Aromatoleum petrolei: one gene and its partners. The protein of the gene in region 1 interacts with the protein of each later gene in a pairwise test. Links are inferred from orthologs where the notes say so. Each region holds a gene or a part of one and is shown on either strand. Other genes may lie near its edges. The genes, in order: ToN1_RS18060, ToN1_RS00635 and glnL.

What was found.
Region 2: the proteins of ToN1_RS18060 (region 1) and ToN1_RS00635 interact in binary tests that used the Escherichia coli proteins (3 or more experiments, as listed by UniProt). The link is inferred for Aromatoleum petrolei from one-to-one orthologs.
Region 3: the proteins of ToN1_RS18060 (region 1) and glnL interact in binary tests that used the Escherichia coli proteins (3 or more experiments, as listed by UniProt). The link is inferred for Aromatoleum petrolei from one-to-one orthologs.

What each region holds. Positions count from the first base shown.
Region 1 is NZ_CP059560.1:3,962,981-3,966,919, forward strand. Bases 545-3,418 are described here. They hold ToN1_RS18060 (P-II family nitrogen regulator), read left to right. Parts: upstream 545-1,749; coding sequence 1,750-2,088; downstream 2,089-3,418. Other genes in these bases: ToN1_RS18055 (NAD+ synthase), read left to right, coding at 545-1,698; ToN1_RS18065 (Smr/MutS family protein), read right to left, coding at 2,101-3,084; trxB (thioredoxin-disulfide reductase), read right to left, coding at 3,173-3,418. In the rest of the region: more of ToN1_RS18055, read left to right, coding at 73-544; more of trxB, read right to left, coding at 3,419-3,939. UniProt on the Escherichia coli protein: P-II indirectly controls the transcription of the glutamine synthetase gene (glnA). P-II prevents NR-II-catalyzed conversion of NR-I to NR-I-phosphate, the transcriptional activator of GlnA. When P-II is uridylylated to P-II-UMP, these events are reversed.
Region 2 is NZ_CP059560.1:144,377-148,564, forward strand. Bases 306-3,428 are described here. They hold ToN1_RS00635 ([protein-PII] uridylyltransferase), read left to right. Parts: upstream 306-638; coding sequence 639-3,218; downstream 3,219-3,428. Other genes in these bases: map (type I methionyl aminopeptidase), read left to right, coding at 306-616; ToN1_RS00640 (TIGR00645 family protein), read right to left, coding at 3,244-3,428. In the rest of the region: more of map, read left to right, coding at 1-305; more of ToN1_RS00640, read right to left, coding at 3,429-3,750; ToN1_RS00645 (hypothetical protein), read right to left, coding at 3,938-4,188.
Region 3 is NZ_CP059560.1:3,370,992-3,374,984, forward strand. Bases 1,066-3,993 are described here. They hold glnL (nitrogen regulation protein NR(II)), read right to left. Parts: upstream 3,101-3,993; coding sequence 2,030-3,100; downstream 1,066-2,029. Other genes in these bases: ntrC (nitrogen regulation protein NR(I)), read right to left, coding at 1,066-1,984; ToN1_RS15395 (DUF4124 domain-containing protein), read right to left, coding at 3,161-3,622; glnA (type I glutamate--ammonia ligase), read right to left, coding at 3,757-3,993. Also shown: ToN1_RS15380 (biotin--[acetyl-CoA-carboxylase] ligase), read right to left, coding at 1-352; more of ntrC, read right to left, coding at 566-1,065.

The DNA of each region.
Region 1 (3,939 bases):
CCCGTATCAGGCGGGCCGTTCGCGCAGGCGCCCGGCTGCCGGGATGCGGGCCGACGCGGTATAGTTGCGCCCATGAAACTGCATGCTCAATCGCTCTCCATCGCCGTTGCCCAGCTGAATTGTACGGTGGGCGACCTGAAGGCGAACGCCGACCGGATCATTCGCGCCGTCGAACAGGCCCGCACGCTCGGCGCCGACCTCGTCCTGACCCCGGAGCTCGCGCTGTCTGGCTACCCGCCCGAGGACTTGTTGCTTCGCCCCGATTTCTATCGCGCCTGCGAGCGTGAAGTGGCGCGCATCGCCGGGCATACTCAGGGCATGACGCTCGTGCTCGGCCATCCGGAGGCGCGCCAGGCCAAGCGCTACAACGCGGCGTCGGTGATTCGAGACGGCCGAATCCTGACGACGTACCACAAGCATCATCTGCCGAACTACGAGGTGTTCGACGAGGAGCGCTATTTCGACCACGGGCGCGCCGCGTGCGTGTTCGAAGTGAAGGGCGTGAAGCTCGGCGTGAATATCTGCGCGGACCTGTGGGAGCCGGGTCCCGCAGAACTTGCCCGTGCCGAGGGGGCCCAGGTGCTGCTCGGTCTCAATGCCTCTCCCTACCACATGAACAAGCTGCAGCGACGTTATGAGGTGCTGCGCGAGCGGGTGGGCGGCACCGGCTTGCCGGTGGTCTACTGCAACATGGTGGGCGGGCAGGACGAACTGGTGTTCGACGGTGCCTCGTTTGCGCTCAACTCGGACGGATCGCTCGCCTGGCAGACGTCCGCGTTCGACGAGCGTCTCGACGTCGTCCGCCTGCAGGGCGGTCGCTGGGCGGATGGCGAGCAGATCGATGCGCGTCCCGTCGAAGCCGAGGTGTATGAGGCGCTCAAGGTGGGCGTGCGTGACTATCTGGGCAAGAACGGTTTTCCGGGCGCCCTGATCGGGCTTTCCGGTGGCATCGATTCGGCCCTGACGCTGTGCATCGCGGTCGATGCTCTCGGCGCCGACAAGGTGCGGGCGGTGATGATGCAATCGCCCTACACCGCACAGATGAGCCTCGACGACTCGCGCGAACTGGTGGCGAACCTCGGTGTCCGTTATGACGAAATCCCCATCGGGCCGGCAATGGAGACCTTCGCGGGCATGCTCGCGGACCAGTTCCATGGCTTGGCGGCGGATACGACCGAGGAGAACCTGCAGAGCCGCATCCGCGGCATGATCCTCATGGCGCTGTCGAACAAGACCGGCGCGATTGTGCTCACAACCGGCAACAAGAGCGAGATGGCGACCGGCTACGCGACGCTGTACGGTGACATGGCAGGCGGTTTCGCGGTGCTCAAGGATCTCTACAAGACCTTCGTATTCAGGCTCGCGCGCTGGCGCAATACCGTCAGTCCGGTGATTCCCGAAAACATCATCACGCGGCCGCCGTCGGCGGAACTCAAGCCCGACCAGAAGGACCAGGATTCGCTGCCGCCTTACGAGGTTCTCGACGCGATCATCGAGGCGTACATGGAACGCGACGAGTCGCCGCGGGACATCATTGCCGCCGGCTACCCGGACGCCGAGGTGCGCCGTACGGTCGCGATGCTCAAGCGCAATGAATACAAGCGCCGGCAGTCGCCGGTCGGCATTCGCGTGACGAAGAGAGGATTCGGCAGAGACTGGCGTTATCCGATAACATCGCGCTATCAGGACGAATATTGACCGAGCCGCGGGCGGTGGGCCGCGTGGCATCATCCCGCCGAGGAGATTCCAATGAAGAAGATTGAAGCCATCATCAAGCCGTTCAAGCTCGACGAAGTCCGCGAGGCACTCTCGGAGGTCGGTATCGCCGGCCTGACAGTGTCGGAGGTGAAGGGTTTCGGCCGCCAGAAGGGGCATACCGAGCTGTACCGCGGCGCGGAGTATGTCGTGGACTTCCTGCCGAAGATCAAGGTCGAGATCGTCATCGGCGACGACCTGGTGGATCAGGCGGTGGAGGCGATCATCAAGGCCGCCCACACGGGGAAGATCGGCGATGGCAAGATTTTCGTGATGCCCGTCGAGCAGGTCGTGCGCATCCGCACCGGCGAGACCAACGAAGCCGCGATCTGAGCGGCACCCCTGTCAAGGGCGGGCTGAATTGCCTGCCCTGAGCAGCACCAGCAGTGCCCCCGAGCCGCCGTCGTGGGGGCCGGCCTGGCAGAACGCCAGGATCTCCTCGCGTTGCGCGAGCCAGCCGCGGGACAGGTGTTTCAAGATCGACTGCTTGCCCGGCGAGCCGTGCCCCTTTCCGTGGATCACGCGCACGCAACGCCGGCCCTGCTGCAGGCTTGCGGCAAGAAAATGTGCGAGTTCCTCACGTGCCTCGTCGCGATTGCAGCCATGCAGGTCGAGCTGGCCCTGCAGCACCCAGCGGCCTCGACGTAAGTCCGTGAGCACGCGGCGCGGCAGGCCCGGCCGCAGGAATGCCGCTTCCTCGCCGGTTTCCAGTCGGTCTTCCAGCGTCATTGGAGCTTCCATCGATTCGCGCAGCGCTTCGCGCTCGTCCTCGACGTGTTTCAGCGGGTGGGGGAGGGGCCGAGGGATATCGACGTCGGCGCGATTGCGCGTGTCCACGGGTTTGGCGCCGCGCACCGCGTAGCGGAAGAGATCGGCCGGATTTGCGCTGTCTGCGTCCGCAGGCAGCAGAAGAAAATCGCGCTCGCGAACGTCCGGGGTAGAGGCCGAGAGGGCGCTGTGATGTCGCGCGTGACGGTGATCAATGCCGACCTCCGCACGATTGCCGTGATCGAGCGGGATGACGTCTTCCATCGCGAAGCGGAAGAGCTCGCCGTCGTCACGGGGTGTCCTTCGCCGCGGTGTTGTCGCAGTCGACTCGTCATCGGCCTCCGGAGTTTGCGGCCGGCGAACGGGGGCAGGTTTCGGCGTCTCGAGCTCGACCCTGCGCGCCGATTGCGGCAGCGGCGTCACGCCCTGAAGCGCTGCGCGGAGCAGGCCTGCGTCGGCCTCGTCCGCTGCGGCGGAGCCGGATTTTCCCGCGTCGCCGCCGGGGGCGGGGCGCTCGATACGGCGACCGAAAACCCGCTCCTCGCGCAGCCCGCCCCGCAAGGAGGCTAGCCCTTCGAACGGGCTGGCTGATCGCCCGCTCGGTTCAGCCGGGCGGGACGTGGCCGGGCGACGCGGGCGCGGCACGGGATCAGCTGCCGAGAGCGTCAAGGTAGCGTTCGGCGTCGAGGGCCGCCATGCAGCCGGTGCCGGCCGAAGTGACAGCCTGGCGGTAGATGTGGTCCTGCACGTCGCCGGCAGCGAACACGCCGCGCACGCTTGTCGCCGTGGCATCACCGCCGCGGCCGCCCTTGGTGACGATGTAGCCGCCTTCCATCTCGAGCTGGCCTTCGAAAATGTCGGTATTCGGCTTGTGGCCGATCGCGATGAACACCCCCTTCAGTGCGACGTCCTTCGTCGCGCCGGTGTTGATGTCCTTGACCCGCATGCCTGTCACCCCGGTGTTGTCGCCGAGCACTTCGTCAAGCGTCGAGTTCAGCACCAGCTCGATCTTGCCCGCGGCGACCTTCTCCATCATCTTGTCGATGAGGATCTTCTCGGCGCGGAATTTCTCGCGGCGGTGGACAACCGTGACCTTGTTGGCAATGTTCGCCAGGTACAAGGCCTCCTCCACGGCAGTGTTGCCGCCGCCGATGACCGCGACGTCCTGGTTCTTGTAGAAGAAGCCGTCGCAGGTTGCGCAGGCGGACACGCCGCGACCCGAGAATTTTTCTTCCGAGGGCAGGCCGAGATACTTGGCCGTGGCGCCCGTCGAAATGATCAGCGCGTCGCAGGTGTATTCGCCGGCGTCGCCGACGAGCCGGAACGGCTTCTCGCCGAGCTTCACGGTGTGGATGTGATCGAAGATCATTTCCGTGTTGAAGCGCTCGGCGTGCTTCTGGAAGCGCGCCATCAGGT
Region 2 (4,188 bases), 3.8 Mb from region 1 along the record:
CACGCCCTACCCCAAGTCCATCTGCACCTCGATCAACCACCAGGTGTGTCACGGGGTTCCCGGCGACAAGGCGCTGAAGAAGGGCGACATCGTCAATCTCGACATCACCGTGATCAAGGACGGCTACCACGGCGACACGAGCAGGATGTTCATCGTCGGCGGTGACGCATCCATCCTCGCGAAGCGCCTGTGCCAGGTGACGCTTGAGTGCCTGTGGCTGGGCATCTCGGTCGTGAAGCCCGGAGCGAGGCTCGGCGACATCGGCCAGATCATCCAGAAGCACGCGGAAGGCAGCGGCTTCTCCGTCGTGCGCGAGTTCTGCGGTCACGGCATCGGAGCCAAGTTCCACGAGGAGCCGCAGGTGCTGCATTACGGCAAGGCCGGCACCGGGCCCGAATTGCAGGCCGGCATGACCTTCACCATCGAGCCCATGATCAACGCCGGCAAGGCGGCGATCTCGGAGCTTCCCGACGGCTGGACCATCGTCACGAAGGACCGGAGCCTGTCCGCGCAGTGGGAGCACACCATACTCGTGACCGACACCGGCTTCGAAGTCCTGACCTTGTCGCCCGGCTGCCCGCCCGCCCCTGCGATCACGGCACCATCTCTCCGGTAACGACCGCCAGCCCGAGGAAGCCATGAGCGCCATGTCGATCGATGACTTCCAGGCGGCGCTGGCGCATGCACGCGAGCACCTCGCGACCGGGAATGCCCGCATCCGCGCCGCCTACGAGGCACACCCGGCGACATCGACCGTCCTCAAGGGGCGGGCCCATCTGGTCGACGAGGCGATCGTGCACTTGTGGCGTGCATGCTCCATGCCGCGTGAGGTGGCACTGCTCGGCGTGGGCGGTTATGGACGCGGAGAACTCTTCCCGCACTCGGATGTGGACCTTCTGGTACTCCTGCCGACCCCAGCCGACAGCCCCTTGCAGGCCCGCATCAGCACCCTGATCGGCGCCCTGTGGGACGTCGGCCTCGAGATCGGCCAAAGCGTCCGCACACTCGACGAGTGCCTCGAAGCCGCCGAAGAGGACATCACCATCCAGACCAACCTGCTGGAGGCGAGGCTGCTCGACGGCAACGCACACCTATTCGAGGAGTTTTCCCGACGCTACCGGGAACAGCTCGACGTGCGCATTTTCTACAAGGCGAAGCAGCTCGAACAGGATAACCGCTACGCGCGCTTCAACGACACGCCCTACTCGCTCGAACCGAACTGCAAGGAAAGCCCGGGCGGCCTTCGTGATCTGCAGATGCTGGGTTGGATCGCCCGCGCTGCGGGACTCGGCCGAAACTGGCGTGATCTGGCGCGGCGGCGCCTCATAACCGGCGCCGAGGCGAGCGAACTGCGCAGCATCGAGCGCTTCCTGCAGCACGTGCGCATCCGTCTGCATTACCTGACCGGACGAGCCGAAGATCGCGTGCTGTTCGATCATCAGGAGAAGCTGGCGCGCGCCTTCGGCATCGAGGCGACGGCAGCCAAGCGGGCCTCCGAAGTGTTCATGCAGCGCTACTACGTGAACGCCAAGAAGGTCACGCAGACCAACACCATCCTGCTACAGAACTACGGTGCCGAGATCTTCCCCAATCGGGGCGGCGCCGCTTTCGTGATCAATGAACGCTTCCAGGCAGTGCGCGAACTGCTCGACATCCGCAGCGAAGACACCTTCGAGCGACATCCGCGGGCACTCCTCGAGTGTTTCCTGCTACTGCAGCAGCGGTCGGAACTCAAGGGGATGACGGCGCGGACGCTACGCGCGCTGTGGCTGAACCGTACCCGAATCAATGCGGCCTTCCGCGCCGATCCTGCCAACCGCGCACTATTCCTCGAGCTGCTGAAGCAGAAACGAGGCATCGTGCATGAGTTCCGACGGATGAACCAATACGGCATCCTGAGCCACTACATGCCCGCGTGGCGGCGCATCGTGGGCCAGATGCAACACGACCTGTTCCACGTCTACACGGTCGATCAGCACATCCTCATGGTCTTGCGCAACATGCGGCGGTTCACGATGGGGGAGCATGCCCACGAGTACCCGCTGATGACGCGCCTGATCCTGGGGTTCGAGCGTCACTGGTTACTGTACATCGCCGCCCTCTTCCACGACATCGCCAAGGGACGCGGGGGCGACCACTCCCAGCTGGGAATGGCCGACGCACGCGAATTTTGCGAGCATCATGGCCTGTCGCCGGAGGACGCCGACCTTGTCATATGGCTGGTGGCGTATCACCTCACCATGTCGCAGGTCGCCCAGAAGGAGGACACGTCCGATCCCGACGTCATCCGCCGCTTCGCGGACACGGTGCAGACCGAGCGGCGCCTCACGGCCCTCTACCTCCTGACCCATGCGGATATCCGCGGCACGAGCCCCAAGGTCTGGAACGGATGGAAAGGCAAGCTGCTCGAAGACCTGTTCTTCGCCACGCAACGTCTGCTGCGCGGCGCCACGCCGCAGCAGGCGCTGGGCCTCGACGACCGCCAGGAGGACGCGCGCGGGCTGCTCCGTTATCACGGCCTGCGCCCGGGCGTCGAGGACGCCCTATGGATGCAGCTCGACGCGGTGTACTTCATGCGCCATTCGGCGGAAGAGATCGCGTGGCACACCCGCATCCTGTATTTCCGCCCGGAAAGCGAAGAGCCGGTGGTCAAGGCACGGGTCCTGGACGACGAGGAAGGCGTGCAGGTAATGGTGTTTACCTCGGACCAGAAAGACTTGTTCGTGCGCATGACCGGTTTCTTCGGTCGGCTCGGGTTCTCGATCCTGGACGCCAAGGTGCACACGACGCGTCATGGCTACGCGCTAGACAGCTTCATCCTGCAGGACCCGGGCAATGCCGCACACTATCGCGACGTCATCCAGCTGCTTGAGCATGAACTGACGGAACGACTCAAACACCCCGGACCACCGGACCGTCCGACACAAGGCCGCCTCTCCCGCCAGATGAAGCATTTCCCGATCACCCCGCAGATCAGCATTCACCCGGACGAACCGGGAAAACACTTCATCCTCTCCCTCGTCGCAGCGGATCGCCCCGGCCTCCTGTTCGCCGTCGCTGAGGTGCTTGCACGTCACGAAATCCGTTTGCACACGGCAAAGATCGCAACACTGGGCGAGCGGGCCGAAGACACTTTCCTGATCAGTGGGCAGCGCCTCACTCTCGACGGTCAGATCCTGCAGGTTGAACGCGAGCTGCTTGAACGCCTGCAGGTCTAGGCTCCCTGCAGGCGAACACGTCGCGTCAGTGCCCCTTGCCCTGCAGGCGATCCATCACGGCGTAGAGCACGCCCGATACCAGGAAAGTGACGTGAATCCCGACCATCCACGCGAGATGGCGGTCGCTCACGTTATCAACATTCAGGAAGGCCTTCAGCAACTCGATACCCGAAATTGCCACGATCGAACCGATCAGTTTGATCTTCTGGTCGGAGAAACCGATATGCCCCATCCACTCGGGACGGTCGGTATGGGAGTGCAGGTCCTCCATCTTCGACACGAAGTTCTCGTAGCCGCTGAACATGATGATGATCAACAGGCTCATGATCAGCGCGATATCGACCAGCGACAGCACCCCGATGATCATCTCGGCGCCGCTCGCACTCATGATGTGGCTGAAGAGGAACCAGACCTCCTTTCCAAACTTCACGAGCAGCACCAGCAAGGCCAGAATCAGCCCAAAGAAGACGGGCGCCATCAGCCAACGGCTGGCGAAGAGCATGTGTTCGAAGGCCGACTCGAGTCTTTTCATTTCTCAGGCAAGATCGATGCAGTGAATCAGGAAGGGCGCAATTCTAGCAGCTATCGCATTCGCCCCCGGCCCGCGCCCTCCGCTTCCGATACATTCTGCAACGCACGCTCCATGCGAACGGACGCGACGATCACATCACATTCGCATGTACCAACATGCGGTGTATTGCGACCGAGATCACTACGCACTATCCCCGGCCAGCACCCCTGCCGCGCAGCACGCTACCCACCATTGTCATCACGAAGACGAGGAGCGCGAACGCATTGGCGAGCCCCCCGAGCCGCAGCAAAGGCAATGCATCGCCGCCACCGATGCCCCCTAAAACGCGAATCACGAGCGAGACATGAAGCAGTGCGAGCGGCAGATAGAAGACCGGATGATAAGGAATCTTGACCCGCGCGATAGCTGGAAAGATGATCGGCGCATGCCCGAACACCA
Region 3 (3,993 bases), 590 kb from region 1 along the record:
GCAGGCCCTGCACGCCGAGCGTCTCGAGGGCGCGGACGACGGCGAGGCCCGCGACGAGCGAGAGTCCGGCCGGCACCGGGGCGCCGGGGGCGAAGCGCCACAGCGTCGAGAAGGTCAGGCTGCCGCCGGGCCACGATTGCCATTGGCGCCCGCGCCGGCCGCGGCCTGCGGTCTGGCGTTCGGCGACGACGACGTGGATGCGTCCATCGTCGGCCGGGGTCGCGTCCATGAGCACGCTGTTGGTCGAGGCGCACTCGTCGAGCACCTGGATGTCGAAGGTGCCGGCGAGCGGGCCGAGTTGCTGGAGGATGGCTGCGGCGTTCAGCCGCGCGTCGGAGGCGGAGGCACTCAAGCGGGTCTTCCCGTGCAATACGTGAAAACCTGCATTATCCGTCATTGCATGCGCATGCACGAGTGCGGTGCGCTGCATTCCGTGGCAATCGCGGCCGAACTCCCGAGGCAGTTCGCCGCAGGCGGACGGATGGTCTGCGGGAGCGGCTTCAGCCGCGAATCAGTGCCCGTTCGTGGTTGAAGCCGCTCCCGCCGCGCGTCCGGTCACGTGGCTCTAGGCGGGCGGCGCCGCCGCCGGGCGTTCGTCGTCCATGCCGAGTTCCTGGATCTTGCGCGTGATGGTGTTGCGGCCGATGCCGAGGAGTTGCGCGGCTTCGATGCGGCGGCCGCCGGTGGCACCGAGTGCGCGGCGGATCAGCGTGCGTTCGAAGTCGCGCGTGAGGCGGTCGAACACTTCGCCCGGCGAGGTCGCGATCAGGCGGTCGGCTTCCAGCGCGAGCCCGTCCGCCCAGCTGATCGGCGCCTCGCGGTCGGGTTGCGCCTTCATGTCGGGCGGCAGGTCGGCAATCTCGACGACCTGGCCGGGCGCCATCACGGTGAGCCAGTGGCACAGGTTCTCCAGCTGTCTCACGTTGCCGGGGAAGGGCAGGGCCTGCAGGTACTTGATGGCCGCGTCGGACACGCGCTTGGGCGCGACGCCGAGATCCTGCGCGCTCTTCTGCAGGAAGTGCCGGACGAGCAGCGGGATGTCCTCGCGGCGCTCGCGCATCGGCGGCAGGCGCAGGCGGATGACGTTGAGGCGGTGGAACAGGTCTTCGCGGAACAGCCCCTGCCGGACGCGGTCTTCGAGGTTCTGGTGGGTCGCGGCGATGACGCGGACGTTGGCGCGGATGGGTTGCTGGCCGCCCACGCGGTAGAAGTGGTTGTCGGAGAGCACGCGCAGCAGGCGCGTCTGCAGCTCGGCGGGCATGTCGCCGATTTCGTCGAGGAAGAGGGTGCCGCCGTCGGCCTGCTCGAAGCGTCCGCGCCGCTGGGCGGCCGCGCCGGTGAAGGCGCCGCGCTCGTGGCCGAAGAGCTCGGATTCCAGCAGGTCGCGCGGAATCGCCGCGGTGTTGATCGCGATGAAGGGGGCGTCCGCGCGCGGGCTGTGGCGGTGCAGCGCGCGCGCCACGAGTTCCTTGCCGGAGCCCGATTCGCCGTTGATCAGCACGGTCGCATGGGATTGGGCGAGGCGACCGATGGCGCGGAACACTTCCTGCATCGCCGGCGCCTGGCCGAGGATCTCGGGGGCGAGCGCAGTGCTCTCCGATGCACCTTTCTGGTGCGCACTTTGCGCGATCGCGCGCTGAACCAGTGCAACGGCCTGATCGACGTCGAAGGGCTTGGGCAGGTATTCGAAGGCGCCCCCCTGGAAGGCCGACACGGCACTCTCCAGGTCCGAGTATGCGGTCATGATGATGACCGGCAACTGCGGGTGCAGCGTCTTCACGCGCTTGAGCAGGCCGAGGCCGGACTCGCCCGGCATGCGGATGTCCGAAATCAGTACCTTGGGCGGGACCGGCGCGATTTCCAGCGCGGACAGCGCCTCGTTTGCAGACGAGAAACTGCGGTGCGGGATGTCCTCGCGGCCGAGTGCCTTTTCCAGCACCCAGCGGATGGAGCGGTCATCATCAACGATCCAGACGGTGTTCATTATTTAATGCACCTTTTTTGTGCGATCGTGCCGCATCCTGGGGCGTCAGGCACGGTCGATGATCGGCAACAGGATGGTGAAGCAGGTGCGGCCCTTGCGGCTTTCGACTTCGATCATGCCCTGATGTTGCTCGACGAAGCTCTGTGCCAGCGACAGACCGAGACCGCTCCCCCCTTCGCGCCCCGAGACCAGCGGATAGAAGATCTTGTCGCGGATCTCCTCCGGGATGCCGGGGCCGTTGTCGATCACTTGCAATTCCAGTGCCAGCTTGTAGCGGCGCTTCGCGAGGGTCACCTGGCGTGCGACGCGCGTGCGCAGGCGGATCTCGCCGCGGCCTTCCATCGCCTGGGCGGCATTGCGGGCGATGTTGAGGATGGCCTGGATGAGCTGTTCGCGGTCCGCGGTGAGTTCGGGCAGGCTGGTGTCGTAGTCGCGGCGGATCGCGATCTCGGGGAATTCGGCGAGGATTAGACGCCGCACGCGCTCGAGCACGTCGTGGATGTTGAGCTGGTCGGGCCGCATCATGCAGTGCGAGGTCAGCAGCCGGCTCATCAGGTCCTGCAGGCGGTCGGCCTCGGCGATGATGACCTCGGTGTATTCGCGCAGCTGCGGGTCGGCAAGCTCGCGCTCCAGCAACTGCGCTGAGCCGCGGATCCCGCCGAGCGGGTTCTTGATTTCGTGCGCGAGGTTGCGGATCAGCTCGCGGTTGGCCTGCTGCTGCTGCAGCAGCTGTTCCTCGCGCGCGACGCGCAGTTGCGCATCGATGGGGCGGAACTCCAGGAGCAGGCGCAGGCCGGCCGCCTCGGCCGGGCTCACTGTGCAGTCGACGTGCAGCGGTTCGGCGTCGGGGCGGGTGATCTTCAGGTCTTGCCCGGTATAGCTCCAGTTCTTGTGCAGCGCGTTGTCTAGCGCGGCGGCCAGGCCGGTGGGTTCGCCGAGGAGCTGCGACAGCGGCGCGCCGATGAGGCGGCGGTGGCTGACGGCGAAGAGGTTTTCCGCGCCGGCGTTGAGGTAGCGGATCAGCAGGTGGTCGTCGACGACGACTACGGCCGACGAGAGCAGGTCGAGTCCGGCGAAGGGGCCTGCGAGACCAGGGGGTTTGGGTGTGTTCGGCATTGATGTGTTCTCGGAATCCCCTCGGGTCTCGCAAAAAACACGCCAGGCAGCCGCTGCCCCTTACTTCAGGTTGCCGAGTTCCTTCCTGAGCGCCTCGATGTTGCGCTGGTGCAGTTCGACCGTGTCGCGCAGCGGTTGCAGGCGGGCCTGGACGACGGGCAACCTGCGCTCGGCGCCCTGGTAACGCCCTTCCTGCTCGGTGACGGCTTTTTGGGCTTCGGCAAGGGCGGCTTCCTCGGTGGCGAGCTCCTTTTCCAGCACCTGGCGCCGGGTGTCGTCGCGGGCACGCTGGGCATCGGGGGCGACGCGGGGGAAGTTCGACGGCGTCGGCTGCGCGGACGAGCGCTTGGGTGGGGCGGGAACCGAAGAGACGGCCTGGTCGTCGCTGAGCTGCTTGCAGCCGCGACCCTGGTTGCGGTCGTTAGTGTAGGTGACGGCGCCGTTGGCGTCGACGCACTTGAAGACCTGAGCCTGGGCCAGGGGTGATGCGAGCAGAAGGAGCAGTACCGGAAGTGTTCGCATGTCCGTCGGTCGGTGAATCGGGGATGCATCCGGTGTGGCGGCGAGGCCTCCCGTGATGCATTCGTGGGGCATTAGACCCCAGAAAAAAGGGACGGGCAATGCCCGTCCCTCTTCGATTCAGCGTAATCCGGGGATTACAGGCTGTAGTACATGTCGAACTCCACCGGGTGGGTGGTGATGCGCATGCGGTCGACCTCTTCCATCTTCAGTGCGATGTAGGCGTCAAGGAAGTCGTTCGAGAACACGCCGCCGCGGGTCAGGAACTCGCGATCCTTGTCGAGGTACTCGAGCGCCTGTTCGAGGCTGGTGCAGACGGTCGGGATCAGTGCGTCCTCTTCCGGCGGCAGGTCGTACAGGTTCTTGTCGGCCGG